2 regions of the Rossellomorea sp. ABR4_012 genome follow, and region 2 is predicted to be linked to the other one. Evidence: a T-box and tRNA genes for the amino acid it is inferred to sense, from the RefSeq annotation. Region 2 holds a T-box; the other holds one or more tRNA genes.

Region 1 (15,055 bases), on a different contig from region 2:
ATATTATTACTCGCTCCCAGAATGACCCCTTTATCCACATCCACCCTGCCGGCGGTGCTGATGGCCACTCCTTCCGCTTCATACTTATCAAGCAGTCCCCGGCTCAGCCGGACCAGCTTCTGTACGATGGAAGGTCCGCCAAGATGTGCTTCCGTATCAGCAAGGAAACTTGCGACGACTCTCCCATCCTCACGCACAATCCCATACTTAATATGGGTACCTCCTATATCAAATGCGATGTATTGTTTCATATAATCCCTCCTTGAGATGGGGTGGGACGAGGGGACAGGTCCCTTGACCACTTATTTTGTAGAGGAACATGGGACCTGTCCCTATGCCCCTGCAGCTTATTTTAATTTTGAGACATCGCCCCCCCCTGTCACTATTCTTTGACCGCTCCTGCTGTGGTGTTGGCGGCAAGTTGTTTTTGGAAGACCAGGTAGATGATGATGACCGGGATGATGGACATGATGAGACCTGCATATAGTGCGCCCCAGTCGGTTTTGTACTGCATGACGAGCATGAGGTTCGCTACCGAGACCGGCAGGGTTTTCAGTTCCGGTGACTGGATCAGGATCAATGCCAGTACATATTCATTCCAGATTCCAACAACATTGAAAATGGCCGCCGAAATCAGCCCGGGCTTTGCCAAAGGCAGCATCACAGAGAAGAACGTCCTGTATGGACCCGCTCCATCCATGAGCGCCGCTTCCTCCAGCGATTTCGGCAGACTCCTGAAGAATGCAAACAGGATGAAAATCGTAAAGGGCAGAGAATAAGCCGTATACACGATCAACAACCCTAAATGATTGTTTAATAGATTCAACTTTGTCATCAACAAGAACAGCGGAACCATCGCCACAAACGTAGGAAACATCAATCCGCTGATGAAAAAGTAATAGACGAGCTTCATGCCCATGAAGACCTTCCTTGCCAGAATGTACGCGGGCATCGCTGAAAATAATACAATGAAGAAAACAGATAGAATCGTAAGGTAGATGCTGTTGATGAACCCCCGTCCAAGTCCTGCTTCCTCCCATGCATTTTGATAGTTTTCAACATGAGGGGGAATGGGAAGGGCGTATGGCTCCGTCAAAATACTGCTGGACGTTTTCAAGGAGTTCATGACCACCCACAGAGTCGGCAGGATAATGAGGGCCGTCCAGAACATGAGGATCACATGCTTCGACCAATCCGGCTTTTTCAATCGATCAATGTTCCTCATTGGAATCGCCTCCCATCGTTTTGATTGTGAAGATGCTGAAGATGAATGTCAGGATGAAAAAGATGACTCCGATTGCCGACGCATAGCCAAAGTTAAAATTGGAAAACGCCTGCTCATACATATACAGGGAAATCGGTTCAGTGGAACGATTCGGTCCTCCTGCTGTCATGAGCTGCGGCTCTTCGAACATCTTCAGGCTGTTTAAAATCAAGAATATGACGACCACTTTCACGACCGGACTCAGCATCGGGATGATGACTTTCAGGCTTTTCTGCACACGCGAAGCCCCATCGATATCAGCGGCCTCCAGCACCTCCTTCGGGATATTCGATATTCCCGCGATGAATAATAAGGTGTAAAATCCGATCGATGCCCACGTCTTTACCCAAACAATCGCCCAAAATGCCGTATCCGGATCCCCGAGCCATTCGTGTGCCAAGCCGTCGAGTCCGACCGTCCTCAGCACGATATTCAACAGCCCGTTGATTGGGTTGAAAATTGTCGCCCATAACAAGGCAATTGCGACTCCCGGCAATACAAACGGCATAAAGATATTTGATCGATAGAAGTTCGCCCATTTCGCACTTTTCGTCCCTGTAATCAAAAGCGCGAATAACAACGCTAAGAAAAGAATGATCGGAACCTGGACCACCGTGTATTTAAAGGTATTCACCAAAGAATTGATGAAATTTTCATCAGTCAAAAGCTTTGAATAGTTATCAAACCCGATCCATGTTTTGGCACCCGTCCCCCTCCACTGAAAAAAGCTCGTCGTCAATCCGGAAAGAATGGGATAAATCACAAAAATCCCATAAATCAGCATAGCCGGCAGCAGAAAGGAAAGAATAAACACTCGGTTTTGCATCTTAATATTCATAACCATTTGTCTCTCTTTCTTTATAGATGAAAAGGATGAACCCGAATAAAACGAAAGCGTCCTATTCGAGGCATCCTCTCAATCTATCTTTTATTTACGTATTTTCTTGCTCAGCTTTTGCTTTCAGCCTTTATTCATTTCCCCAATCGAACTTCACTTTATCGATACTGTCATCCTTGCGAACCTCTCCCGCTTTTTCTTCCGCATATTTCACGAATTCTTCAGGAGATACTTCACCATTCAGCAGCCCCTGGATTTTGTTCACGAGATTGTTGGCAAGTTCCGGGTAGGAATCATTGATGCTTGTAGGAAGATACGTTTTATTGTTAGAGTTGCTGATCACTTCCAGGGAACTTGAAAGCGGCTCGGACGTGATCTTGTCTTCCGTCCCTTTCACCGTACTTGCAAGTCCGCGTTCCATCATTTTATACACAGACTCTTTTGAAGACAGATATTTCAGGAAGTCCACAGCCAGTTCCTTATTCTTTGCTTTACTCGGGATATAGAAAGCACCGCCCCAGCCTGATGTAATAGGGGCAGCATTGTTTTCAAGATCCGACTGCCCTTCCCAGCCTGGCTGGTTCATTGCTCGCAGCTTGAAGTCCTCAGGAATGACGTCCTGCATTTCCCCTTCCAGCCACGTACCGGCTGTCACGAAGAGCGCTTTTCTTTGGAAAAATTGAGTCTGCGCATCTGTATGGGAAAGGGAGAGAGTGCCATCAAGTAGATAATCCTCTGGCTTTAATTTCGCTGTCTCTTCCGCCGCCTTCAAGAAGGCATCCGACTTCCACGCTCCTTCTTTCAGGTTGAACGCATCCTCCACCGCGCTCACCCCGCCAATTTTCTGAACCAAAGGCAGGTAGAATCCGTAGAAATAGTATCCAGGGTGCATCCCTTGCAGTGCGAAAAGGGAGATATCCTTTTCAGCTGCCTGCTTTTTTAAGCTTTCAAGATCATCCCATGTCTCAGGCAATTCCCATTTGTTGTCTTCAAAGAGTTTTTCATCATACCACCACAGATACCCGGCACCGAAAACAGTCGGGACCCCGTAAGTCTTGCCTTCTTTCTGCAGCTTGAACTGCTCCGGGATGAAGCTGTCTCTCCATGTCACATTCTCATCATCGTAGGAAGGCTTTTCCAGGTGCTCATCAAGCGCCATGATCTCACCCTGGCTGATGAGGCCTTGAATATCAACCTTGGCTCCCGGGTTCATGATGTCCGGTACATCTCCTGAAATGAATCGTGTCTGAAGCTGGGTATGAATATCAGGTGATGCGGTCACATTGATCTTGACCCCCGGATTCATTTCTTCATACTCCTTCGCACTCCTCTTCACCCAATCCGAGCCAAATCCACCTTCAAACATCATCAGGTTAACCTCGCCGCCTTCCTTACCCGATCCGCTTCCACTCCCATCCCCACCTGCAGAATTACTGCTACAAGCTCCTAATAATAAAACCAATACAAGAAAAACAGACAACCTTTTCAATGAAATCCCTCCTGATTTTTGGGTCGAGGGGTCAGGTCCCTTGACCCAATTCATTGAGACAGCGAACCTGTCCCTGTGTCCCTAATACATTTTGTCGAGTACTGCTTCTGCTGTTTTTTTAATGGATCCGAATGTTGGTTCTTTACGCTGCATTTCGATGGCTTTTGTAAGAATATCAAGCAGGTGAAGCTGCGCGATCTTTGAGGAGAAGGCGCCTCCCTGCAGAGGTGATTCCTTCGAAGCCGCCAGTAAGATGACATCCGCATATTTGGTGATCGGCGACCTTCCGTGGTTCGTGACACAGATCACCTTAGCTCCGTTTTCCTTGGCAATCCGCATCGTGTCCACGACATCCATCGTACTTCCCGAGGTGGAAATCCCGACGACGACATCCCCTTCTTGCACCAGACTAGCCTTCATGGCCATGACGTGAGAATCGGTTGAGCAGCTCACATTGAACCCCATCCTCATAAACCGATGCTCGGCATCCTGGGCGGTGAAACCGGAAGATCCGATTCCAAAGAAGCAGATCGACCTTGCTGCCGACAGGAAATCAATCGCCATTTGAAGGACTTCATCCTGGAAAAGCTCAAGCGTATCAGTGAGTGTCTTCGTATTCTGCCCTGTGATTTTTGCTGCAACGACACCAAGTGGATCAGCGTCTGCAATTTCCCGGTCCATCTTTTCCGCAGGAGCTGCCTGGCTTTGAGCGATCGCCAACTTGAAATCCTGATATCCCTTATAATTCAATTTCCGGCAGAAACGGAGAACGGTCGTCTCACCAACACCTACTTTTTCCGCCAGGTCTGTCACCGTTAAATAAACAGCTTCTTCTGTTTGATTCATGACGTAGTCCGCTACCTTCTGTTCGGACTTGGTCATTGATCTGTAATGGCTTGATATCAAGACCATCGGACTGGATTTGCTGATTGTGATCATATCCACTTCCACCTCCACTCAAGTCTTTTTCGTCCCGGAACCGTCTTTTATTTTTTCAACAAAACGGGCGGTGATGACTTCCGGCCTCGTAATTGCCGTGCCGACGACAACCGCGTGTGCTCCTCGCGTGAATGCTTCTGCCGCCTGTTCTGGTGTATGGATTTTCCCTTCTGCAATGACGGTGAATTCTTTTGCTAATTCGGTGATAAGGTCAAAATCGACCTCTGTTGAGTGACGGCTGTATGCGGTGTACCCTGACAACGTCGTGGAAATAAAATCGCAGCCTGCTTCCATCGCAGCCAATCCTTCTTCTGCCGTCGAAATATCACCCATGATCAGACAGTCACTGCGTCTTCTTACATACTGAATCAATTCTTCCAGCCTCACCCCTCCAGGACGCTTTCTCTGAGTGGCATCCATGGCAATGACTTCAGCCCCGGTTTCCAACAGCTCGTTAACCTCTTTCAAAGTCGGGGTGATATAGATGTCGCTGTCAGCGTAATCCTGTTTGATAATCCCGATGACAGGGAGATTCACCACCTTTTTTATCGCGATGATATCCTCCTTGCCGTTCGCCCGGATCGCAGCCGCGCCGCCTTCTTTTGCCGCCACGCTCATCCTCGCCATCATATCAGCCCCGAACAATGGGTCACCGGGATAGGCCTGCGTTGAAACGATTAATTGATGTTTAATTAGATTCAAGAATTCCTCTTTTTTCATAGTGACTCCCTGCTTTTAGATTTATGGTTTTGTAGTGGCAAGAATTTTTTATTTTTATAAAAATAGTGAAAAAATCCTCCAGCCTCATGCATGCATAATGAATCATCTTCCCCGGTGAAAAGATGCAAGTCTTTCCTCAAGCAATCCCATATACAACCCGGAAGTCACCTCGGCAACCGTCCATCCGGATTCAATCGCCCACGGCCCCCATCCACTGTCAGCCGGAGAGCCGAACACTTCTTTCCTCGTGATATCATAAGCCCTTGCCCAGGCTCCGTTTATTTGCGGATTCTCGCTCTTAATCTGTGCCCCTGCAAAAAACCAGGCTGACGCTTGCCACAACTCCTTGAAATGTTCGTCCCCTGTGATCCACCAGGATTGGATAAATGCCATCGGCAGCCAGTTATTCGAATACAGGAGATCGATGACTGGATCGCCGTTTTTCGTGAGAAGTGAACTTTCCCCTTCCCCCATATCGTTCCGCATACTTGCTTTATAGTCTGTGTCCCATTCCAGGAAGCCGCCGTCGGGATGCATTCTTTCCATCAAATTTGAAGTCACCCGGTATAACCAGGCTTTATGCTCATCATCATTCGTCACCCAATAGAGCCAGGACAGAGGTAAGATCAACCGGCAGTATTCCTGCGTCTCACTCTGCTCGCGCGTCGTATCCGGATACGCTTTCATTATTGTGGTCAATCCCATAATGGCCGTCGTCTTGAACTCTTCAATACTGGTTAACTTGTAAGCTAAAAGAAGGGCTGCATGGTAGTAGGCATTGTAATGAGCGCTTGGCAGGTCAGCGGTAGTTTCTCTCAGCTCCTTGATTTTTTCAGATGTAAGATCGAGATTGTCTGTCCGGAAGACCCGTGTGCCATCGGTGCCGGTTGTGCTGACTAGGAACTTCAATGCCTGAATACAGTGATCCAGATGAACATCCGTTTTAAGGTACAGGCATTTCAGCAGTTGCGGGATAATCGCCCGCGCAACATCATCTTGATAGCAGACTCCCCAGGCTTCATGCGTCCAGCGCATCATGCCGGATAAATGATTATCCTCTTCGCATAAGTAGTTTTCAAAAATAAAATCAGTCAGGTTATTCGAGATTAAGAGACTCTTCTGAGTGCCAGTGTACAAATAATCCAATAGGTAAGACAGTGAGATTTCACCAATGCAGTCAGCCCTGAGAATGGTGCTGATCCGCTGGGTACCGTCCGGATAGATTTCTGTTCCGAGCCCTTCAATGGCTCCTCCCTTACCATCATCCATCAAGATAGAGGCTTTACTAAACCATTCCATCGATTGTTGCGTGGTCGTCTTGATCTGATTTTCTATAGGCGGATGTTGAGATGAGATTTGAGTTTCATAGGATGGGTGATAATCTTGCAGGGATATAGGTTCATCGATGAGCCAGCCCGTGATGAATTCGATGATTTTCTTGATGTCGGACAAAGGGGCATAGCGGGCTTTTCTGAAGTTGGTTAGTCTGAAAGAGCAGATGAGTAGATTATCAGGGTTGTCAAACCAAAGTGCCCGGTCTGAGATGGTGGCTGTTGCCGATTCTGTGACTTCTATAAAATCGTGAGTGTTGATTCTGCTGAACTGCAAGATGGGAATGTTTTTTGAACATGAAATGTCGTAAGGCTTTATCCGCATACCGCATTGGTCATCGAGTACAGAACCTATTTTGAGACCTCGGATGTCTGAACTGCCGGATGTGTAAATCACCCGTTCATATCTTGTGCTTTCAGGCTGGCTGAAGTAAACGTTTCCGATGCTTGCCGTGTATTCTGCAAATACTTTTTTGCCTTTTTGAATCTGGGCTTCGAGTGGCTTCCTGTCTCTTGGGTCCAAAAGCAATGGCTGCTGGCCAGTGCCGCCCAGTATGGCAAAGCTGTCGAATTGATCCAGTTGATGGTGTCGGAGATCGGCTGGTTTAAGAACGGTTGTGTCTGCTTCTGAGTTGAGGAGAATGCCTGCTAAGTCGCTGTCTGCAGTGGCGGTGACAATGGCAAGTTGATTTCTTTTCATTTGTACCCCCTTGGGATATTTTTATGGAGATTTTTTTCTTTTATTCTTTTTGTTTCGGAGGAAATGTCCTTATCTTAATAGAAGCATATCGGAGAATGGATGTAAATGGAAAAGGAATTAAAGACTTAATTAAGACTGTTACCTTCTTAAAAAACGATTGGATAACTACCATATTACTTTCAAAAAGGTTAAATAAAAAAAGTTGCTAGAGAATCAATTAATTCGAGTCTCTAGCAACCCTATTTTAATTATAGTTCAAAATATATTAATCTACTTTTTCATTTGTATGTTTCGGAGACCCCTCAGTTACTGGATTAGGCATTGTAGAACCATCTGCTGAGCCTTGGACGTCATTATTAATTGCCCCGTTACCATTTGGAGTATCTACATGTACTCCATCCCACTGTGTAGCTTCAAGGTTGAAGAAGAAGTCAATTTTATCACCTTGGTATTTATTCTGGTTATATTCATTTCCTGTTTTTGTAAGGTCGTTATTGAAAGTAATTTGAATAAATACATCATCACTATCTGCTGGATTTACTGGAATACCTCTGTAGTCGTTATTTGCAACTGTTAACGGTGCTAGGTTGATTTTATCTCCCGCCCCTAGATATTCAGGTTTAATTTTACTAACATATGTTCCATCCACTAGATCTGCTAAAGTAAGGGTTTCATTAGTTTTTGTAACTTTTGCTCTTGGCTGCCACTGACTTGATTCCGAGTCAACTTGCATAAAATCAATTACAAATTGTGATAAATAGCCTTCTTTAGTAGAATCAGAAGTAGAATTTCCATCAACAAAGTTATCGGCTGTAACATCTAATAGTACTTCTTTAATTGCCAAAGTTCCGACATTGTTTAACTTAAAGATCCGTTGAACATTATCACCCGGTTTCATATTAGATAGATCAAAACTAATTGGTTTCGATCCACTTTTAGCTACATCCAAATCCAACGTCCCAGCCGCAAAATGGTTATTAATCGTCGCAGTATCATTAAACGCTGCCCAAGTTCCTCCACCTACCAATGAAATACCCAGTGCTGCTGATGCTACCCCTAAACCTAATTTCTTTTTGATTGACATGTAAACTTCCTCCTTGTTTTCCCCCATGTTTTTGAGGTATGTAGATTTTTTTATATTGAACCCTTAGTGGATAAGGGGATCAATCAAGCGGTTTTCTTTGAATCTGCCGTTACTTGTGATTTGTCCAGCTCCCTTAAGGCTGAGACAATCGTGAAACCGGAATAGCCTAGTAGTAAAACACCTGGTACGATCAATAGAATGGCTGTACCTTTACTGGATTTTGCAAAATCTATGAAATATCCCAGGAATGGAATAGTGAAACCTGTGTATTTTGCTACGATATTTTGAGCTAATAAGGGTTGTGTATCAATGTCTTTGTTGTTGTCCCCTTTAGTCTGGAACATGGTATTATCACCATTTTTAATTACTTCAACAATTCTATGGGTGACAATGGTATTATCTTGCTGCAAGAAAGTCACTACATCTCCTTTTTTCAAGGCAGCTGGTTCTTCAACCGGCTTTACAGCTATGATGGAACCCGTTTTAAAGGTCGGTTCCATTGATCCTGAGAGAACGGTTTTTAATTGGTAGCCAAGAAACTGAGGTTCCCCTCCAGAAGCTTTTGAGGAAATCACCACGAAAATCATGAACAATAAAACCAGGAAAAGGACCGTGGTAATAAGGTTGCTAGTAATCTTTAATAATTTTTTTGCTGTCATTTTTCATCACCTTTTTTTGAGATTTACTGTTTTTCTTCAACAGTTATTAAAGTCCCAGCTGATTCATTTCCACTGGTGTCTACAGTCGTAAATCTGTACGTGACTTTGTCTTTAGGATTTTGCTGAAGATCTATTTTAGAATCTGCTACTTTTACCTTGATTGGATCGGTGCTTCCTTCAATGTAGATACTTATATGTGAAAAGTCTTCATCAGAGGGATTCACCCAGGTCAATTTGATATTATTTCCATTTCTTTCAGATGTGAGGGTTGTGATTTCTGCTGGAGGCTGTTTATCTTCTTTTTTAGGAGATTCTTCACCTTCAGTAGGTTTAGCTGCATCCTCTTCCTTACTAAGTTCTTCTTCTTCAGAAGGCTTAGCTGCATCTTCTTCTTTTGGTGAAGATTCTTCTGGAGTCTGGATTTCTTTTTCTGACTCAGCGTTAATAATTTCGATTACTTCTTCATGTAAGGTTTTTCCATGCTTATCGACCATAATTAGCTTATATAGATAAGTTGTAGAATGTGTTAGCCCTTTGTCTTCAAACTGGCCATTTTTTATATTTTCAGCAACAAGTTCATCGTTTCGATAAATAGTAACCGAACTGAATTTTTTATTCTGTGGATTCTTCCAGGTTAGTTGGATGCTGTCATTAGATATGTTTTTCTTTAAGTCTGCTATTCTACTATTTTCAGAGCAAGGAGCATTGGTAAGATCGTCACACTCATCTTTGTTATGACCCGGATTATCAGGATCTGTTCCTTCACCCGTATCCTCGTCTACTGGTTCAGGCCCGTTTCCTAAGCCGGCATTATCTTTACATCGTTGCCGCCAGAATTCAGAGCCCTTTTTTGCATCCTTACAAAAATCCTCTGCTGCCGAGATTGTCTCAGCAATCGTTTCAACATCATTGAAAGCAGCTCCTGTATTACCGGTGAAATGTATAGCTGCAAACATTGTCAAGTACCAAATGGCAACTAACTGGGCGAAAATACTAACACTCCGGTATTTATTCTTAAATTTTCTTATTCGAGAGTGTCTAATAAGTCTCCCTCCCCTAATCGTTCTTAACAATGAACGGTTGATGCTATGTATAGATTTTGGAAATAACTGCTTTAAACCTATTTTCATAAACTTCAATTCCCTTAATTTCGTTTTTCGTTTTTGTTCTTTATAATGAACTTATAATGTGAGTATATTGGATTACTAATTATTTGAAAAACCTTGTATTCAGTCATTTATTCGTTAAAAAGAACGTTTTTCGAACTGTAACTAAGTTTTTCTCTTTTTATCATACTATTTTGTTTTTTATAATGAACCAAATGTTTCTTATAATGTTCATTTATTAAAAATACTCTTTAGAATCTGTTCTTTAACAGGGACAACGACCCACCCTTATGTCCCAGGTCTATTCCTTCAGTTTGGTAAATAGTTATGGATTGAAATATTACTCGGTTGGGTCATTCATGTTTTTTATTGAAACGAAGGATGGGAAGAAGATGATAAGTGGGCAGATTAGAGACGTAGATATTAATCAAACGTTTGTTTAGAAAAAGAGCGCCTTCCTGTACTTTCTTCTGTACAGGAAGGCGCTCTTTGAAAATCGATTATATTATTCAGCAGCGAGCGGGAAGTATACTGTGACAGTTGTCCCTACTCCTGATGTACTTTCAAAGCGAATAGTTCCATTGTATTTTTCCACAATGTTATAACAGATCATAAGTCCAAGACCAGTCCCCTTGCTTTTTAATGAATAGAAAGGAGTACCTAAGCTTTTTACTTCCTCTGGCGTCATTCCTCTGCCGTTGTCTAATATTTGAATCCTTACCTCATCTTTTTGTTTCTTAGCCGTTACAGAGACTGCTGCACTGGTTGGGGAGGCTTCAAGGGCATTTTTGATCAGATTGACGAATAGCTGCTTGAGTTCAATGGAATGAGCCATAACCAAGCAATCATCCTCCACCGACAGCTCGATATTGTTATCATTTAGTAAACCGTACATTATTAACAGATCCGTCACATCATTTAATACGGTTGACATATCGATCCAATCCATATTCTTCGCTTGATCCGGCTTGGCAATGGACAGGAACTGAGAGATCACATGCTCCGCAGTATGAAGCTCATCGATCATCAATGATAAATTCCGTTTTAAACTTTGATTCAGCTCAGGATCTCCCTTGTAATATTGAAGAAATCCCTTTACAACAGTAAGTGGATTCCTGATTTCATGTGCGACCGCAGCTGCCATTTGTCCAGTCGTCTTAAGCCGTTCAGCCTGCTGCACCTGCTCATAGTACATTCGCTGTTTTTGAATCCGTACATTTGATAGATGAAAAATAAAATAAAGAATAACCTGACTCGCAATATAGTTTACAGAGTTCCCAGCAATATCTTCGTAAATGTATGAGTAAGCTTCTCCTTTATCAATAATCCCAATATAACTAAATGTTAAACCAATAAAACATGCATTTAATACTAGCGAAAAATAAAACAGCCACTTATCAAAAAAGAGGATGGACAATGCAGGAACAAAACATAATAAAACAAATCCCGACCACGTTTCCGGATATAAAAAAAACAGGCTGTAAAAATAACCGGTCGATGCAATGACCGTAGCATATCTTATCCAAGTCGTTTCATACACAGGGTATATCAGCAGACATACGGATACGATGACCACCATGGCTCCATGCATGAAAAAACGTTCATTCACCGGGTTATCAACCACGACCCCCATTGCCATCAAGACGATAATGATAGAAACAATTATATAATAATTTCTTTTCTGTATCCCTTGCTGAAATTCCCTCATTGCCTTCACCTACTAATAAACTATTTATCTCCTGATCAGTAACAGGTCATAGTAACTATCTTACATAAATCCGAAATAGTCAACAAGGGCCAGGCGATACGTCCGCTGTCCTTCTTATAATCTATTAAACATCTGTTTAATTTTGAAGCATGCTTATACTATAGGACAGGAAATGTTAATCAAACATTTGTTTAAATAAATTAGAGCTATTTGATAAAAGTGTATCATTATTTATACAGATCATTTTACTTTCAAATTAAAAAAGGTCCGTTCTTCTGCTTTCTCCTAAATGGTGAGAAACACAAGAACTGACCCTTTTAAATTACTATTGGAGCGGGTGATGGGAATCGAACCCACGACATCAGCTTGGAAGGCTGAGGTTTTACCATTAAACTACACCCGCATTTGTGGCAGGGGCAGTAGGAATCGAACCCACACCAAAGGTTTTGGAGACCTTCGTTCTACCGTTAAACTATGCCCCTACGTAATAAGATTTCGTTTCGCTCCGAGTAAATGCACCGCTTCGCTGCGGAAAGGTTAAGGAGGCTTCTTTTACTCCGCTGACGCTTCGTAAAAAAGCTAAATGGAGGGGGGCAGATTCGAACTGCCGAACCCGAAGGAGCGGATTTACAGTCCGCCGCGTTTAGCCACTTCGCTACCCCTCCATGAGAGAAAGAAAAAATATGGCGGAGGAAGAGGGATTCGAACCCCCGCGGGCTTTAACACCCCTGTCGGTTTTCAAGACCGATCCCTTCAGCCGGACTTGGGTATTCCTCCGTGTGATTGGTTTGTTGCTAGCAGAGTTTTCTGCGCAACTTTATGTTATTGGTTGCCGCAGTTATGGCTAGCTGAGCTTTATGCGTAGAGATGCTCCGCTTCGCTGCGCATTGTTTAAGGATAGATATTTTACTCCACTATCGCTTCGTAAAAATCTTTGGTGGAGGATGACGGGATCGAACCGCCGACCCTCTGCTTGTAAGGCAGATGCTCTCCCAGCTGAGCTAATCCTCCGTAAATACAGTCTTTAAAATGTGACGACCTATATTAATCTATCAATTCATTTAAAAAATGTCAACTCTAAGAATAAAAAAGTATATCCTCTAATTAGTTTTCCTTCTAGAATAATGATCAATATGTATTTTGTGTTTCATTAATCAGACAGATTTATAGAGTACCCTACACAAACTAGCTACCTTGTGTAAGGTACTTCACACTACCCATTACTTATTAAAGTTCTTTTCAAATCTCCATGCATCCCTGCACATGGCAATCATGTCCCGTTTTGCTGACCAGCCTAATTCACGCTTTGCTTTCGTGGTATCAGCATAACAAGAAGCAATATCTCCAGGTCTGCGATCTGTAATTTCATAAGGTATTTCAATTCCATTCGCTTCTTCAAAAGCTTTAATAAGCTCAAGTACACTTGTACCTTGGCCAGTGCCCAAGTTATAAATATGTGCACCTTCCTTAAGGTTATTCAGAGCTGCAACATGTCCATCAGCCAAGTCTAATACATGAATATAATCTCTGACACCTGTACCATCTACTGTAGGATAATCATTTCCAAAGATACTCAACTTCTCCAATTTCCCGTTTGCTACCTTAGTAACATAAGGCATCAGATTATTCGGGATTCCATTAGGTGCTTCCCCAATTAACCCGCTTTCATGTGCTCCCACAGGATTAAAATATCGAAGGAGAGCAACTGAGAAACCAGGGGTTGCTTTAGCAATATCAGTTAGAATCCTTTCACTCATTGCTTTTGTCTCACCATAAGGGTTTGTGGTCGGCATGAGTTCCATGTTCTCTACAAATGGAGACTCGTTATCTCCGTACACTGTTGCCGAGGAACTAAACACGAATCGATTTACACCGAATTCCTTGCAAGCCTTAGTTAGGACCATCGTGCTGACGATATTATTATAGTAATAGTCAATTGGTATTTCTACGGATTCTCCTACTGCTTTCAGACCTGCAAAATGGATGACTCCATCAATACTATTACTTGCAAAAATATCGTTAACAGCGTGTTCATCTGTCACGTCAACATTATAGAACTTGACTTCCTTATTCGTTATTTGTTTAATATTATCTATTGTTTCAAATTTACTATTGCATAAATTATCGGCCACTACCACCGTATGACCTGCTTGAAGTAAAGCCACACATGTATGTGAGCCTATATACCCAGCCCCGCCGGTTACTAGTATATTCATTTGTTACGTCCCCTTTTTGGTAATTAATTTACTAATCACAATCTTTTTTATTATAAACTCCATATAGCCATCAGTAAACCTTTGTAGCAATTCCGGTACAGAAGTTTCCACCGTACAAACATCTCTCGCCTTATAACACAAATTTTTAGAGTTAGAGAACGAGTGTATAGTTGTCTTATCATCTTCGATTCCCTCTAAAAGAGGCCCCAGTTTTGTCGAAAAATATTCTCCCCCACCGCTGTCTAAGGTAATTCCCAAATTAATGGGAAGTCATTATAATTAAATCAGGAATCACTTCCTATACTTATATTTTTGAAGGAGAATGAACATGGTCACGAAGAAAACATTAACGGCTTCTGTTTTGGCAACCTCTCTATTATTTTCAAGTAGCGCACTGATTCATCCTGGTTATTCGGTGGAAGCCGCTCAAGCAATCAATTATCAGCTGGAGTTGGAGAAGTTTTCCTCTCACTACGCAGCCATCCTGCGTACGCTGGAAAGCTATACGAAAAAGATCGATGCTGCAAAGTCCGAAGGTGAAATGATGGATGTTTACGCTGAATATATGGATTATTATGATGAAGCTTTAGAAAAAGAAGCTCCTGTCAATGCGTCTAACAGCGTTATCGTGAAGCTGGATGAATATATTTATAATAGTTTAATAGAAGTATATAATTCTGAAATCGACACAATCGACTATTATAACGGTGACCTATCAGAAGAAGATTACAAGAAAGCCCTTAGTAATATGGAAGACAGTGTAGCCCAGCAAGAGATCCTGTTCAAGCAGACTGCAAAGAGCTACCAATCCAAACACCGTGTTACCTTTAGCAAAGATTTGTATTACCTGTTGGGAGAAACCCCTCCAGCCAAACCTGAACAAACAAACACATACAAAGTGAGAAGTGGAGACACCCTTTATTCCATTGCAAAAAAATACCAGACAACGGTCAGCAGCCTGAAGAAATTGAACAACTTAAAGAGCGACCGCATTTATACAG
Region 2 (15,055 bases):
AGTGAAAGCGGAGGAGATTGAAGTGTCTAAATTGAAAACACTGACAGTAGTGATGACTCTTGTCGGTATTCTCCTTGCGGGTTGCAGCAATAGTGACTTCCAAGCAGAAACGAATTATGAAATATCAGACTTCACTTATACCAACCAAAACAATGAAAAAGTGAGTTTGAAGGATTTAGAGGGAAAAGTGTGGATTGCAGATTTTATCTTTACGAACTGTGAAACTGTCTGTCCCCCGATGACGTTCAACCTGACCAAGCTTCAAGAAGAGCTTAAGAAAGAAGGGGTAGAGGATTACAAGATTGTGTCCTTCAGTGTAGACCCTGAAAATGATAAGCCACAGGTCTTAAAAGACTATCTTTCAAATTATGAAGCAGATACAAGCAAGTGGGAATTATTGACCGGTTATCAATTTGATGAAATCAAAGAATTTGCGGAACATTCGTTCAAAACGATCGTTGCGAAAGATCCCAATTCCGATCAAGTCATCCATCAAACGAGCTTTTTCCTGGTCAATCAAGAAGGTGTGGTAGTTAAGAATTACAGCGGTAACAGCGATGTTCCTTACGATGAAATCACGGCAGACATGAAGACACTAATTAAAGAAGGTTCAAATTAATATTGGAAATCGAGAATGGTCGAGATGAATCAAGCTTCAGGAAAATCCAAAACAGCTTGATTCTCTTGGCTATTTTTTATTCTAAATTAGGAATATGGTAAAGTTAGAATAGTAATTCAATTATTTAAGTAGGTGAAAAAAATTCGAAAAACAAAAGGAATCTTTATCTTTGATTGTGTAATCACCGTTGTCATACTGATTTGGACAATAAAGTCTTTCTCAGAAGGGGAAAACGTGAAAGCCATGCTGTTCATAGCATGTTTTGCCTTGATGACGGGAGTATTGTTTACACACTATAAACGAAGGAACTCGTAGCGGAAGCAGGTGAGAAGGATGCATAAACGGTTTTATACGGTCGGTATGGCCGGCCATATTGATCATGGTAAGACTACGCTTACTAAAGCGCTCACCAATATCGACACTGATCGGCTAAAAGAGGAAAAGGAAAGGCAGATTTCAATAGAACTCGGATTTGCCCCTCTATACCAAGAAGAGGACATTCAGATTTCCATCATTGATGTACCTGGGCATGAGCGTTTTATCAGAAAAATGATTGCTGGAGTAGGGGGGATAGATCTTGTTGTACTGGTTGTAGCGGCAGACGAAGGGATAATGCCGCAAACCCGTGAGCATGTGGATATCCTTTCTCTCCTTGGTATCTCACATGGTATTGTGGCACTTACAAAACTTTCAAATGTGGATGCTGACTTGAGAGAGCTTGCAAAAGAGGAAGTAGTTGAAGAACTTAAAGGTTCACCTTTTGAAAACGCACCATTAATGATGGTTGATAGTGTATCAGGGGAAGGTACCCAAGAATTAAAGGAATTAATCATACGTTATATAGAAGATATACCGGTCAGGAGTGCAGAAGGCGAATTCCGTTTGCCGATCGATCAAGTTTTTACCTTGAAAGGGCAAGGCACGATTGTAAGGGGTACAATATACGAGGGGACGATCTCGACAGGAACAGACGTTACCATTCTTCCACAAGGGATTCAAGCGAAAGCAAGACAAATCCAAGTCCATGGATTGAATACCAGGCAAGGATTTGCAGGACAACGGACAGCCATCAATTTAGCAGGGGTTAATTATCAACATGTGGAGCGCGGGAACGCATTGGTTTCCACTTCCAACTTTTCTGTAACGGACACGGTCGATGTTTCACTGGACATCCTTGGTGGAATCGAGCACGCTCTTAAACAGCGAATGGAAGTCAAGGTGCATACAGGAACTTCAGAGGTAATGGGTAAACTTATATTCTTCGACCGCAATAGCGTAGAACAAAAAGAAGAATCCATCCTTTGTCAGATTCGATTAAACGATAAGATCGTTGTAAAACGCGGTGATCGATTAATTATAAGGAGACCAACACCTGTAGAAACTTTAGGCGGAGGGTGGATCATTAATCCAAACGGAGGAAGATACAGGTTCGGCAGCGAGACGATTTCAAAGCTGCAATCGTTAAAGGAAGGGACACCGGAAGATAGAATCCTAAAGCTTCTTCAAAAGAATAAGAGCCTGTCCAAAGAATGCATTCTTAAAGAAGCATCCGTCAGCCTGAACGAACTTAACGAAATGTTGAAGCAGCAAGAGTGGATAGAGTTACGCTCAAACAGTATAACCCACAGCAGTATTGTTGAGGGCTGTAAAAAGATGATTATGAATGTTCTTCGTTCTTATCATGAAAGTCATTCCCTCGAAAAAGGAATCAACAAGGGGGAAATGGAGCCCTTGCTTCATCCTTTTACTGATATTGTCATTCAGTATAGTATCGACAGGTTACTACAACAGAAAGAAATATCAAAGGAGAACGGAGTCCTTCGTATGGAGGAGTTTGCACCGAGCCTTCCTCCTCAATGGGAAAAAAGATGTTTGCAGCTTCTTCATTCGATGGGGCGAGATGGGCTGAATGTAAAAACGATGGAAGACTATTTTCAAGAGGCTGGTATACATGAATCATTAAGGCAAAACTTCTATCATTTCTTTGTACAGGAGAAGTGGATCGTAGCGTTGGATGGTAAATACGCTTATACTCATGAAAACTACGTGCAAGCAATCGAACTGTTGATGAACCATACGGACCACACTTTTAACATAGCACAAGCGAAAAAGGCCCTGGGCTTATCGCGAAAATACATGATTCCTTTTTTAGAAAGACTGGATAAAGAAGGATATACAGTCAGAATTAAAGAAGAGAGGAAATGGATTTTTTAAGAAGAATAACAGGGATATGTTTTCTTTCCGGGAATTGTGGTATAAATGTACTCATACAATTGTATATCTTAGTATACGAGGTAAGAAAGTAGGAGACGTACGATGCAGGAATTATGGAGCGCATTTGGATGGGTGATCCCCATACTTGCACTGGTTACCATTACTTCTATCCTAGCCGTCTCCATATGGAAAAAGAAAAGAGGTAAGGGAAGGTGGATGAACCTCCTTCCTGTTTTATTGCTTTCGATTTCCATTGGCGGTATATGCTTGATCACCCTCACACCATTTATTGGTGACGGAGGAATGAACGGCGGGGTTAAAGGCCATACCAACATGGAGCCTTTCTCCAATCTGAAACTGAACCTTCTCTATCGGAATCATTTAGAAGTGCCGATCCGTAACTTATTAGCCAATGTTTTTCTATTTGTGCCATTCGCTTTCTTTTCAAGCTGGTGGATGCGCCACCAAAGAGCGATCCTTTTGAAGGTGACGTTTCTTGGGGCACTCTTTTCATTCTTTATCGAATTGACTCAATATTTTCTTCCTTTAGGAAGGTCAACAGATATTGATGATTGGCTGATGAATACATTGGGATCGCTTCTAGGCGGCATTTTATTCATCATAGGGGGCTTCATGTACAGAGTGTTGAAGTTAAATGGTAAATTAAATAGATGATAGAAGTCAGAGAGCATATACCTAACGGAGGGTTGGGTTTATGCTCTCTTTTTTATTCACTTTTCCTATGTTTTCTTGTTCTTTATTCATGAAATTCAAGTACAAAGGTGTTTCATTCCTGTAATCGGTGGGACTTACATGGTCGATTTAGAAAAGAGCCTTGTATGTGTTGTTAGAAAATTATGTTAATATTGAAAGGATATCAGTTCAAAGGAGAACATACATGGAAATAACAATAGAGAAGGCATCCCTTGGAGATGCTTCATTATTAACTGAAATAAAGAGAATATCGTTTGATGAAGAGGCTGTTAGATGGCTGGATAATGAAAAGTACGCAGTGGATTACAACATACAGCCGCCTGGATACGCTTCTGTCGAAAAGAACAAGTATATGATACGTGAATTGGAAGTTTACAAGATTTTAGTTGAGGAACAGATAGCTGGGGGAATCATCGTCACCCTTTCAGGTACATCTTACGGAAGAATAGATCGCATTTTCATACACCCTGACTTTCAGGGGAAAGGCATTGGAACCAGGGTGATTGAATTGATTGAGACAGAATTTCCGGACGTGAGAATATGGAATCTTGAAACATCTGTGAGGCAAAAAAACAATCACCGCTTTTACGAAAAAGCCGGCTATCAGACAACATTTAAATCTGAAGACGAATATTGCTACGAGAAGAGGATAGAAATGAACGTAGAAGACAAGAGCCTCTTAATGGAAAAGGACCTTTCCGGAAGGCTTTACGAACAATGTGATTTGAGTCACTCTGAGTGCTATGGGGTGAGCTTTGAAGAAAGTTCGATCAGTAATAGTAATCTGATGGGTAGTCACGTGAATAATTGTAATGTGAGTGAAGGGAAATTTCAAAATATCAATTTTACTCATTCTTTATTCGCAGATTTAAATCTTTCAAATAGCCAATTTGCCCATGTGACACTTGGTGCCGTTCACTTTTGTGATACTGATTTGGGTAAAGGAGGAAATTCCTTGAGCTTTGAAAGGTGTGAACTTCAAGGGACCAGGTTCTCTAACTGCAATTTGAAGGGTGTTTCTATTCAGGGCAGTGACGTATCTGGGATGAAGATTGATAATATTCCTGTGGAAGAACTCATAGATGCATATTGGAGGCTTCGTAATACATAGTGTGTCAGAGTTTCAAAGTTATCGATTACCATGTAGAAGGAGACGGGTAAATGAACGAAGAAAAATTATCTATCTTTGATAGAGATTACAATAGATTAGGAGAGAGTACGAGATCTAAAGTCCATGAAAAAGGGTACTGGCATGAAACGTTCCACTGCTGGCTGGCTCATCATGATGAAAACAGAGGGGAAGACTATATTTATTTTCAAATGAGGAGTGATCGAAAGAAAGATTACCCCGGCCTTTTGGATATCACAGCTGCTGGCCATATTTTGTCACATGAATGGATTGAAGATGGTGTAAGGGAGATTCAAGAAGAATTGGGGCTGGACATTGGATTCAATGACCTCACTTTTGTTGGCGTCATTAAAGAAGAGTTGAAAGGCGGAGGTATTTTAGATCGTGAGCTAGCGAATGTATATTTATTTACAAAGCCAGTCACTTTTGAAAGTTTTACTCTTCAAGTGGATGAATTATCAGGAATCTTTCGTACGACTCTGCGAAACTTTGAACAGCTAATATTCAATGAAACAGCTGAAGTCAGTTCAGAAGGATTTACTATTAATGAACATTCAGAAAAGGAATACATCAAGAGAAACATTTCATTAAAGGATTTTGTAGCCCATCCAATTTCATATTTTCATGAAATTATATATAGAGTAAAAATGGAGCTTCTGGAAAAATAATTCAAGTTTCCCATGTTCATTTCACATTAAATCCTCTATCATAGTAAATTCAGTATTGTATATAGAATTAGGAGGAGAGTTGTGAACGGAACAGCACATATGGCAGCGGGGGCAGCTGCAGGATTTATCACAGCCAACTCAATGGGATCGGACCTGAGCACGACAGCCGTACTTGTGACAGTCGGTGGAATTTCCGGGTTGATGCCGGACATGGATATCGATGGCAAGCTCAGTAATAAGGTTACCTTTTCACCGAAGATGATTCGGGCCGTGGCTCAAGTAATTGGTTTTATGATGATGGTGTACAGTTTTCTGGAAGAGCAAGGAAGGAAACAATGGATAGGTATGGGGTACGGCATCGGTATCTTACTGCTTTCAACGGTGATTACCCAGAGAAGGATGCTGACCTTTACAGGAATCGGGGTGATTGCAGCTGGCTGGCATCTTAATGAAATATGGTTATGGCTGCTCGGAATTTACATAGTAATCGCTTCAATCGTTTCACATCGGAGTTATACCCATTCCCTGCTTGGATTGATTTTTTTCGGATTCATAGCAAAATACTTCGAATCTTCGCTGATGATTGAAGGTATTTTTGAAGCATGTATGCTAGGATATGTCAGTCACTTAGTCGGAGATATGAAATTCCTTCCTTTTAACAAAAGAGGAGTTAAATTATTTCTCCCTATAACTTCAAAAGAAATCTAAAAATACATTGACCAAATTTTTCTTCTGCTATAAAATATTGGAAACAAACAAATAACATGTGCAATGATGAAGAAAAGTAAGCTGTTGAAACACCTCAGAGAGCTGATGGCCGGTGAGAATCAGTGTGTGAAAATAGTTGAATGGGCTTCTGAGCATCCAGACTGAAAGTGAAAGTAGGTTTTGGCGGAAAGTCTCACCGATACAAGGGACAATGTATCGAGGAAGGATCCTCTGTACAGCTAAGTGCGTTCACGGCTGTGAACGAATGAAGGTGGCACCACGGGTTTCCCGTCCTTTTTTGGACTGGAAGCCCTTTTTGTGTTTAAAGAAAATGGGAGGAATGAAAGTGATGAAAAAGCAAGTATTAACAGGGATCAAACCCACAGGCAGGGTGCACCTGGGGAATTATATCGGTGCGATAAAACCAGCACTTGAACTGGCTGGAAACGAAACCTATCAGCCTGCTTATTTTGTAGCGGATTATCATGGACTTACGAAAATACACGACAATGAAGAAATGAACCAGCTCAGCCGGGGAATTGCAGCAACATGGTTAGCGTTGGGGCTCGATTCGGAAAAAGCAATCTTCTACAGGCAATCAGATGTTCCAGAGATTTTTGAATTAAGCTGGATTTTAGCATGTTTTTCTCCCAAAGGATTGATGAACCGGGCTCATGCCTATAAATCCATTGTCGAGGAAAATGGCCACACAGGAAGAGAAGCGGACACAGGCGTAAATATGGGGTTATATACGTATCCGATTTTGATGGCTGCGGATATTCTTCTTTTCAAAACCGAGATTGTCCCTGTCGGAAAGGATCAAATACAGCATGTTGAAATCGCAAGGGATATCGCTGAAAGTTTCAATCATACTTATGGCGAAACATTCACGATGCCTCAATATGCCATTGAAAAAAAAACCTCCGTGCTTCCTGGGTTGGATGGACGCAAGATGAGTAAAAGCTATAACAATACCATTCCGTTATTCGAGGAGCCGAAAAAGCTGCAAAAGTTGATCAATAAGATCAAGACGGACTCCACCCCGCCTGAGGCACCGAAAGATCCGAATGAATCCATCATTTTTTCGTTATATAAAGAGTTTGCAACAGAAGTTCAAACAGAAGAAATGAGAAATCGTTTCCTAGCCGGGATCGGATGGGGCGAAGCGAAGAAAGAGCTTTTTGAAGCCATGAATTCCCGGTTGGAAGAGCCGCGTGAACTGTATAATGAACTAATGGCATCCCCTGCCAAACTGAATGAAATTTTAATGGCAGGGGCGGAAAAAGCAAGAAAGAAAACCAGACCGTTTTTGGAAGAAGTGAAAATAAAAATCGGCATACGATAACCCAATAGAAAAGTTAATGTATTTTTAAAAGTATTCATAATTTTCATTGACATTTAATAAAGTATGATGTAAGTTATGGGAAAGTTATTTTAGTAAAGTGATCAATGATTTCTATATAACCAAATAGATTCTTATCAAGAGAGGTAGAGGGACTGGCCCTATGACACCTCAGCAACCAGCCTTGGCATGGTGCTAATTCCAGCAAGTTGAATTCAACTTGGACGATAAGAGGGAGAATGATCGATGAAACCTTCTTATTTCAATAAGAAGGTTTTTTCTTTTATACCCTTTTCGTGTAATAAAAAGAAGAGGAGAGACAAAATTGAAAAAACATATCGATACAATTCTCGTTCAATCAGGAAATCGTACGGATGTGGGGACAGGAGCCATAAGCCCTGCCATTCACTTGTCAACAGCTTATCAGCACAAGGGCATCGGTCAATCGACGGGATTTGATTATTCGCGGACTGGAAATCCAACAAGGTCCATTTTAGAAGAGACACTCGCTCTGTTAGAAGAGGGAAAAAGAGCTTTTGCCTTCAGTTCAGGAATGGCAGCTATTCAAGCAGTTCTTAGTTTATTCTCTTCGGGAGACGAATTGATAGTTTCACAGGATTTATATGGAGGCAGCTATCGATTATTCTCGCAGTATGAAAATCAATACGGTATCAGGTTTCATTTCGTGAATACTCATGAAGAAAGTCGCATTGTAGAAAAGATAAATGAAAATACCAGAGCGATATTCCTTGAAACGCCAACCAATCCATTAATGAATGAAACCAGTATTTCAACAGTCTCCTCCATCGCTAAGGATAACGAGTTATGGATGATCGTTGATAACACTTTTTACACACCAATCCTGCAAAAGCCAATTGCAGAAGGTGCTGATATAGTCGTTCACAGTGCTACAAAATATTTAGGCGGTCACAATGACGTGCTCGCCGGAGTGGTCATCGTCAGTAACGAAGTATTGGGAGAGAGGCTCTATACCATTCAGAATTCGATCGGTGCCGTACTTTCACCTTTTGATTGCTGGCTGTTACTCCGCGGCATGAAAACACTTAGCATACGTATGGCCCAGCACGAAAAAAATGCAATTGAAATTGCAGAGTATCTGACGAATCATGATTGCGTTACTGATGTCCTTTATACCGGCAGAGGCGGGATGCTGTCTTTTCGGATTTCAAAGGAGGAATGGGTCGGAACTTTTCTTGAGAATTTAGAGGTCATTACGTTTGCTGAAAGTCTTGGCGGTGTTGAGAGTTTTATTACGTATCCTGCAACCCAGACTCATGCAGATATTCCTGAATGTGAAAGGAATAAACTCGGCATATGTAATCGTCTTTTGCGATTTTCGGTCGGTATTGAAAATGTGGAAGATATCATTTCAGATTTGGAGAATGTTTTCAATCAATTAAAAGGAGAGGTGCTTATAGATGAGTAAAAAAACATACTCACAGCAAACTTCCCTGCTTCATTCTCACGGATACGATGCACAAACTGGAGCGGTTTCTACCCCCCTCTATCACGCCACCACTTTTCATCAGAGTGATTTTGACCGGTTTGGATCATATGATTACAGCCGGTCTGGAAACCCAACCAGGGAAGCATTGGAAGACACGATTGCAGAACTTGAAGGCGGTGTAAAAGGATTTGCGTTTTCTTCAGGCATGGCAGCCATTTCTACGAGTTTCCTGTTGCTTTCCCAGGGGGAACATGTTCTCATTTCGGAAGAAGTGTATGGGGGCACCTATCGATTAATCACAGAGGTATTGAACCGATTTGGTATTCAGTATTCTTTTGTGGACATGAGGGATCTTCATGAGGTGGCCCGTTCGATCAGACCAAATACAAAAGTGATTTACATTGAAACCCCTTCAAATCCATTACTGAACATTACAGATATTGAAGGGATCGTAAAATTGGCAAAAGCCAATGAGTGCCTGACTTTTCTCGATAATACATTCATGACCCCTCTTCTGCAAAAGCCTTTATCACTTGGCATAGATGTAGTTTTGCATAGTGCAACCAAGTTTCTTGCAGGTCACAGTGATGTACTTGCCGGACTCGCAGTGACCGGTAACGAGAGAATTGCCCAGAGGCTTTCCTTCTTGCAAAATTCATTTGGTGCTGTTTTGGGACCGCAAGACAGCTGGCTCTTGATAAGAGGCCTCAAAACATTGCATGTCCGACTTAAGCAGTCATCGGAAAGCGCCTCTAAGATTGCCCGCTTTCTTGAAACGAGAGATGAAGTGGAAGAAGTGTTCTACCCAGGACTGAGCTATCATAAAGGGCATGAAATCCATGTTCGGCAGGCAAAAGGACCTGGTGCTGTCTTATCCTTTCGCTTAAAAGGTGAAGAAGAAGTCAGGAAATTGACTAAGCAGGTAGATATTCCGGTGTTTGCAGTGAGCTTAGGTGCAGTTGAATCCATTCTTTCATACCCGGCAAAAATGTCTCATGCCTCCATGCCGGAAAAGGAAAGAGAAAGACGCGGAATCACAGACGGTCTGCTGAGGTTATCAGTAGGGTTGGAGAACGCTGATGAACTTATTCAGGACCTTGAACACGGTTTGAATGCACTTAAAGATGATCCAATAATAAAAGTCATCAATTTATAACAGGGTTATTATTGAAAAGGAGGGATCGTGTGAAACCGCTCATACAATCTTTGAAAGATAGGATATTGATAGCAGACGGAGCCATGGGGACTCTCTTGTATTCATACGGGGTGGATCGATGCTTTGAAGAGTTGAATCTTTCACACCCTGATGAAGTCATGAAGGTCCACAGAGATTATATTGAAGCAGGAGCAGATATCATTCAGACCAACACCTATGGAGCCAATTACGAAAAACTTTCACGTTACGGTTTGGAGGATTCTGTTAAAGACATCAATACAGCAGCCGCCAGACTTTCTAAAAAGGCGGCAGGGGACCACACCTATGTTGTAGGGACCATTGGTGGAATCAGAGCGATCAAGCAAAATATTTCCATTGAGGAAATCAAAAGAAGCTTCCGGGAACAGCTGTACTGTTTGCTTCTTGAAGGGGTTGATGGCATCCTCCTTGAAACGTACTATGACTTTGAGGAATTGACGACAGTCCTTAAAATTGCAAAGCGTGAAACAGATCTTCCCATCATTGCTCAGGTATCGCTGCATGAAGCGGGAGTTCTTCAAAATGGAATGAAGATAAAAGATGCTCTTCATCAGCTGGAATTGCTCGGTGCAGATGTTGTAGGGATAAATTGCAGGATGGGTCCCTATCATATGGTTTCTTCCCTAGAAGAAGTGCCGATTCCTAAGAGATCTTTTCTATCCGTTTATCCAAATGCAAGTCTGCCGAATTATGAAGAGGGAAGATTCTATTATTCTGCTGAGCCGGAGTATTTTGGGAATATCAGCAATGAACTCCGGGAACAAGGTGCCAGGATCATAGGGGGGTGCTGCGGGACGACACCTGAGCATATCCGGTCTGTCTCAAAGAAATTAAAAAGCAGGGTGCCTGTGACTGAAAAGAAAGTGAAGACAAAAAAATCAGTACAACTGTCATCTCAGCCTTTAAAAGAAAAGCTCCTGCATCATAGAGTAAAAGAAAAGAAGACGGTAATTGTCGAACTGGACCCGCCGAAGCACCTTGATACAGATTTGTTCTTTAAGGGTGCTCAAGCTTTAAAGGATGAGGAGATTGATGCATTGACCCTTGCAGATAACCCATTGGCATCTCCGCGAGTCAGTAATGATGCAATCGGGACCATGGTAAAGGAACGATATGATCTTACACCATTGGTTCATATCACTTGCCGTGACCGAAATTTGATTGGTCTTCAATCCCATTTAATGGGTCTTCACACCTTGGGGATCCATAATATATTAGCCATTACAGGTGATCCTGCAAAGATAGGGGATTTCCCGGGAGCAGCATCCGTTTACGATCTATCAAGTTTGGAACTGATTGAATTAATCAAACAAAATAATGAAGGAATATCATTTTCCGGCAAGTCACTCAGGCAAAAGACACAATTTTCTGTCGGTGCTGCTTTCAATCCTAATTTCAGACACTTGGAAGCGTCTGTGAAACGTCTCGAGAGAAAAATAAATGCGGGAGCCGATTACTTCATTTCTCAGCCGGTATTTGGAGTCGAAGAAATGTTCCAAATCTATGAAGCTACCAAGCATTTAGATACGCCGATTTTCATTGGGATCATGCCTTTATTGAGTTCGAGGAATGCAGAGTTCCTTCACCATGAAGTTCCCGGCATCAAGGTGCCTGAGGAAACAAGAAAGAGAATGAAGGATGCAGGCACAGACCCCGTCCATACAAGGGCAGTGGGAATGGAAATTGCAAAGGAACTGTTGGACACTGCACTTACGTTGTTTAATGGAATTTATCTGATTACTCCATTTGTACGTTATGATATGAGTATTGAATTGCTTCGTCATATGAAAGAAAAAGCCGCCATAGAAAAGGAGGTTCCTTATGGCCAGCACATTATTTGAAGAGCAGCTTAGAAAGAAGATACTCGTCCTCGACGGGGCTATGGGAACGATGCTTCAGGAAGCCGGTTTAACTCCGGAAGATTTCGGTGGTGAGGAATTGGACGGGTGTAACGAACACCTTGTCCTCACTTCTCCGGAAGTCATTTACAATATTCACAGGGAATATCTGCGGGCAGGAGCGGATGTGATTGAAACGAATACATTCGGGGGTACTCCCGTTGTACTGGATGAATATGAAATAGGTTCCAAAGCATATGAAATAAATAAAACAGCAGCTGAAATAGCAAGAAAAGCGGCAAATTCCCTCTCGACTGACGAGTGGCCTAGGTTTGTAGCAGGATCAATGGGGCCGACAACAAAAACGTTATCGGTAACCGGGGGAATCAGTTTCGATGAATTAATTGAGAATTACCGCATACAGGCTAAGGGACTTCTGGATGGCGGAGTCGATGTTCTTTTACTCGAGACAAGCCAGGATGCGATGAATGTGAAAGCAGCTAACCTGGGTATACAGGCAGCATACGAAGAAAGCGGAAGGGAAGTCCCTATTCTTTTATCTGGAACCATTGAACCGATGGGTACGACATTGGCAGGTCAAAATATAGAAGCTTTTTATTTGTCGCTGGAACATCTGAATCCTCTGGTGGTCGGATTGAACTGTGCGACAGGTCCTGAATTTATGAGGGACCATCTTAGGTCTCTATCAAATTTAGCGACGACTTATGTGAGCTGTTATCCAAACGCAGGCCTGCCTGATGAGGAAGGGAATTATAATGAAACTCCAGAATCGCTTAGCATAAAGATGAGGGGGTTTCTTGAGAAAGGCTGGCTGAACCTTGTGGGGGGATGCTGCGGGACCACTCCTGAGCACATTCGTGCTTTATCTCACTTGGCAAAAGAATTTCAGCCAAGGATACCGAACGAATCACATGCCCATGCCGTATCAGGCATCGAACCATTTTTATATGAGGACAAGGACAACCGCCCCATTCTGGTGGGTGAACGGACGAATGTAATTGGATCAAGGAAATTCAAGCGATTGATAGCCGAGAATAAAATTGAAGAAGCTTCAGAAATCGCAAGGGCACAGGTGAAAAACGGAGCCCAGGTCATCGACATTTGTGTGGCCGATCCGGACCGGGATGAAGTGGAAGATATGAATACCTTTATCCAGGAAGTCGTGAAAAAGGTGAAGGTTCCCCTAGTGATAGATTCTACAGATGAACAAGTCCTGGAAACGGCTTTGAGATACTCACAAGGTAAAGTGATCATCAATTCCATCAACCTGGAGGACGGGGAAGAACGATTTGAAAAAATTTCTCCGCTCATTAAGAAGTACGGAGCTGCAGTTGTAGTAGGCACCATTGATGAAAAGGGAATGGGAGTGACGGCAGAGCGAAAGGTCGAAATCGCACTAAGATCCCATAAACTGTTGACCGGGAAATACGGACTCGCTTCACAGGACATCATCTTCGATTCGCTTGTATTTCCTGTAGGGACAGGGGATGCACAATATATAGGATCTGCGAATGCCACCGTTGAAGGAATCAAGAAAATTAAAGAGCTGCTCCCTGAGTGTCCGCACATACTCGGGATAAGCAACGTCTCTTTCGGTCTGCCCCCGGTCGGCAGGGAAGTGCTTAATGCCGTTTATTTATATCATTGTACGAAAGCAGGACTGGATTACGCGATTGTGAACACAGAGAAACTCGAACGGTTCGCTTCCATTCCGGCGGAAGAGGTGGAACAGGCAGAAAAGCTCTTGTTTGAAACAACGGATGCGACACTTGCATCTTTCACTGAATTTTATCGCGGAAAGAAAAAAGAAGTAAAAATACCCGTCAATACGATGACACTTGAAGAACGACTTGCTCACTATATTGTCGAAGGGACGAAAGAAGGATTGATTCCTGACCTTGAACTGTCTCTAAAACATTATAGTGCACCGCTGGATATCATCAATGGTCCTTTAATGGATGGAATGAGTGAAGTGGGACGCTTATTCAATGACAATCAGCTTATCGTGGCAGAAGTACTGCAAAGTGCCGAAGTCATGAAAGCATCTGTCGCTTTTTTGGAGCCGCATATGGAACAGAATGAAGCTTCATCTTCTTCGAAAGGGAAAGTGATACTTGCGACAGTAAAGGGCGATGTTCATGATATTGGTAAGAATCTGGTGGACATCATCCTTAGCAATAACGGTTATGAAGTGAAAGACTTGGGCATTAAAGTCACGCCCCAGGAATTAATTGAAGTGATTAGAAAAGAAAAGCCTGATATTGTCGGACTATCAGGGCTGTTGGTGAAATCCGCACAGCAGATGGTCGTAACAGCACAAGATTTGAGGCAATCAAACATCTCTGTGCCAATCATCGTAGGAGGCGCGGCACTGACAAGGAAATTCACCACAACCAAAATAGCGAAAGAATATGAAGGGCTTGTTCTCTATGCAAAAGACGCCATGGATGGATTAAGCATCATCAATGGGGTCCAAGATGAAGGGACGAGAAAGAAGTGGGAAGAAGAAAGCAGACAGAAGATTTCGGAAGGCAGTAACAGTGTTGAAAAAGAACCTGTAAATCAATCGTCGGTTGCAGTCAAGGTCCGTTCAACGGTATCAAAAGATGTACAGGTACATGTTCCACCTGATCTAAGGCCCCATACCATTAAAGATTTTTCGTTGAATCAAATTCATCCTTATATTAATCAGCAGATGCTTCTTGGTCATCATCTTGGAATCAAAGGGAAGATTACAAGGCTTCTGGAAGAAGAAGATGAACGGACACTCAGGATCAAGGAAATTACGGATGATTTATTTAATAAAGCAAAAAATGAGGGTCTTATTCATGCTTCAGCTCTTTATCAATTTTTCCCTGCTCAGGCAGAAGGGGACGATGTCATCATTTATGATCCTGATAACGTAACGAAAGAAATTGAACGATTTCATTTTCCACGGCAAATTCGAAACCAGCATCTTTGTTTAGCGGATTATCTTCGCTCGGTAGATAGCGGAGAGATGGATTATGTCGGTTTCTTTGCTGTTACAGCCGGCCGCAGGATCAGAGAATGGGCTGCGGCATTGAAGGAGGAAGGGAGATTCCTGGAAAGCCATGCTATTCAGGCATTGGCACTTGAGACTGCTGAAGGTCTTGCAGAA

What was found. A T-box is a leader RNA that pairs with one kind of tRNA and senses whether it is charged. The one in region 2 lies ahead of ACXAFV_RS17145 (tryptophan--tRNA ligase), so its partner is inferred to be a tRNA-Trp.
Region 1: it encodes a tRNA-Trp, which carries the amino acid that the T-box ahead of ACXAFV_RS17145 (tryptophan--tRNA ligase) is inferred to sense. The anticodon was not compared.

Annotation. Positions count from the first base shown of each region.
Region 1 is NZ_JBSWVK010000001.1:758,898-773,952, reverse strand. It holds gene ACXAFV_RS03870 (ROK family protein) at 1-251, opposite strand, end outside; gene ACXAFV_RS03865 (carbohydrate ABC transporter permease) at 383-1,225, opposite strand; gene ACXAFV_RS03860 (carbohydrate ABC transporter permease) at 1,212-2,102, opposite strand; gene ACXAFV_RS03855 (extracellular solute-binding protein) at 2,233-3,591, opposite strand; gene ACXAFV_RS03850 (MurR/RpiR family transcriptional regulator) at 3,673-4,530, opposite strand; gene ACXAFV_RS03845 (N-acetylmannosamine-6-phosphate 2-epimerase) at 4,549-5,250, opposite strand; gene ACXAFV_RS03840 (hypothetical protein) at 5,353-7,281, opposite strand; gene ACXAFV_RS03835 (TasA family protein) at 7,547-8,365, opposite strand; gene sipW (signal peptidase I SipW) at 8,449-9,024, opposite strand; gene ACXAFV_RS03825 (hypothetical protein) at 9,048-10,154, opposite strand; gene ACXAFV_RS03820 (ATP-binding protein) at 10,636-11,838, opposite strand; tRNA gene ACXAFV_RS03815 (tRNA-Gly) at 12,168-12,241, opposite strand; tRNA gene ACXAFV_RS03810 (tRNA-Trp) at 12,247-12,320, opposite strand; tRNA gene ACXAFV_RS03805 (tRNA-Tyr) at 12,423-12,503, opposite strand; tRNA gene ACXAFV_RS03800 (tRNA-Ser) at 12,523-12,615, opposite strand; tRNA gene ACXAFV_RS03795 (tRNA-Val) at 12,774-12,849, opposite strand; gene galE (UDP-glucose 4-epimerase GalE) at 13,059-14,054, opposite strand; gene ACXAFV_RS03785 (LysM peptidoglycan-binding domain-containing protein) at 14,383-15,055, shown strand, end outside.
Region 2 is NZ_JBSWVK010000004.1:206,084-221,138, reverse strand. It holds gene ACXAFV_RS17175 (SCO family protein) at 23-619, shown strand; gene selB (selenocysteine-specific translation elongation factor) at 953-2,833, shown strand; gene ACXAFV_RS17165 (VanZ family protein) at 2,936-3,508, shown strand; gene ACXAFV_RS17160 (GNAT family N-acetyltransferase) at 3,732-4,658, shown strand; gene ACXAFV_RS17155 (NUDIX hydrolase) at 4,709-5,344, shown strand; gene ACXAFV_RS17150 (metal-dependent hydrolase) at 5,426-6,052, shown strand; T-box leader at 6,107-6,351, shown strand; gene ACXAFV_RS17145 (tryptophan--tRNA ligase) at 6,402-7,397, shown strand; SAM riboswitch class I at 7,526-7,628, shown strand; gene ACXAFV_RS17140 (methionine biosynthesis PLP-dependent protein) at 7,720-8,841, shown strand; gene metC (cystathionine beta-lyase) at 8,834-10,018, shown strand; gene ACXAFV_RS17130 (bifunctional homocysteine S-methyltransferase/methylenetetrahydrofolate reductase) at 10,048-11,898, shown strand; gene metH (methionine synthase) at 11,879-15,055, shown strand, end outside.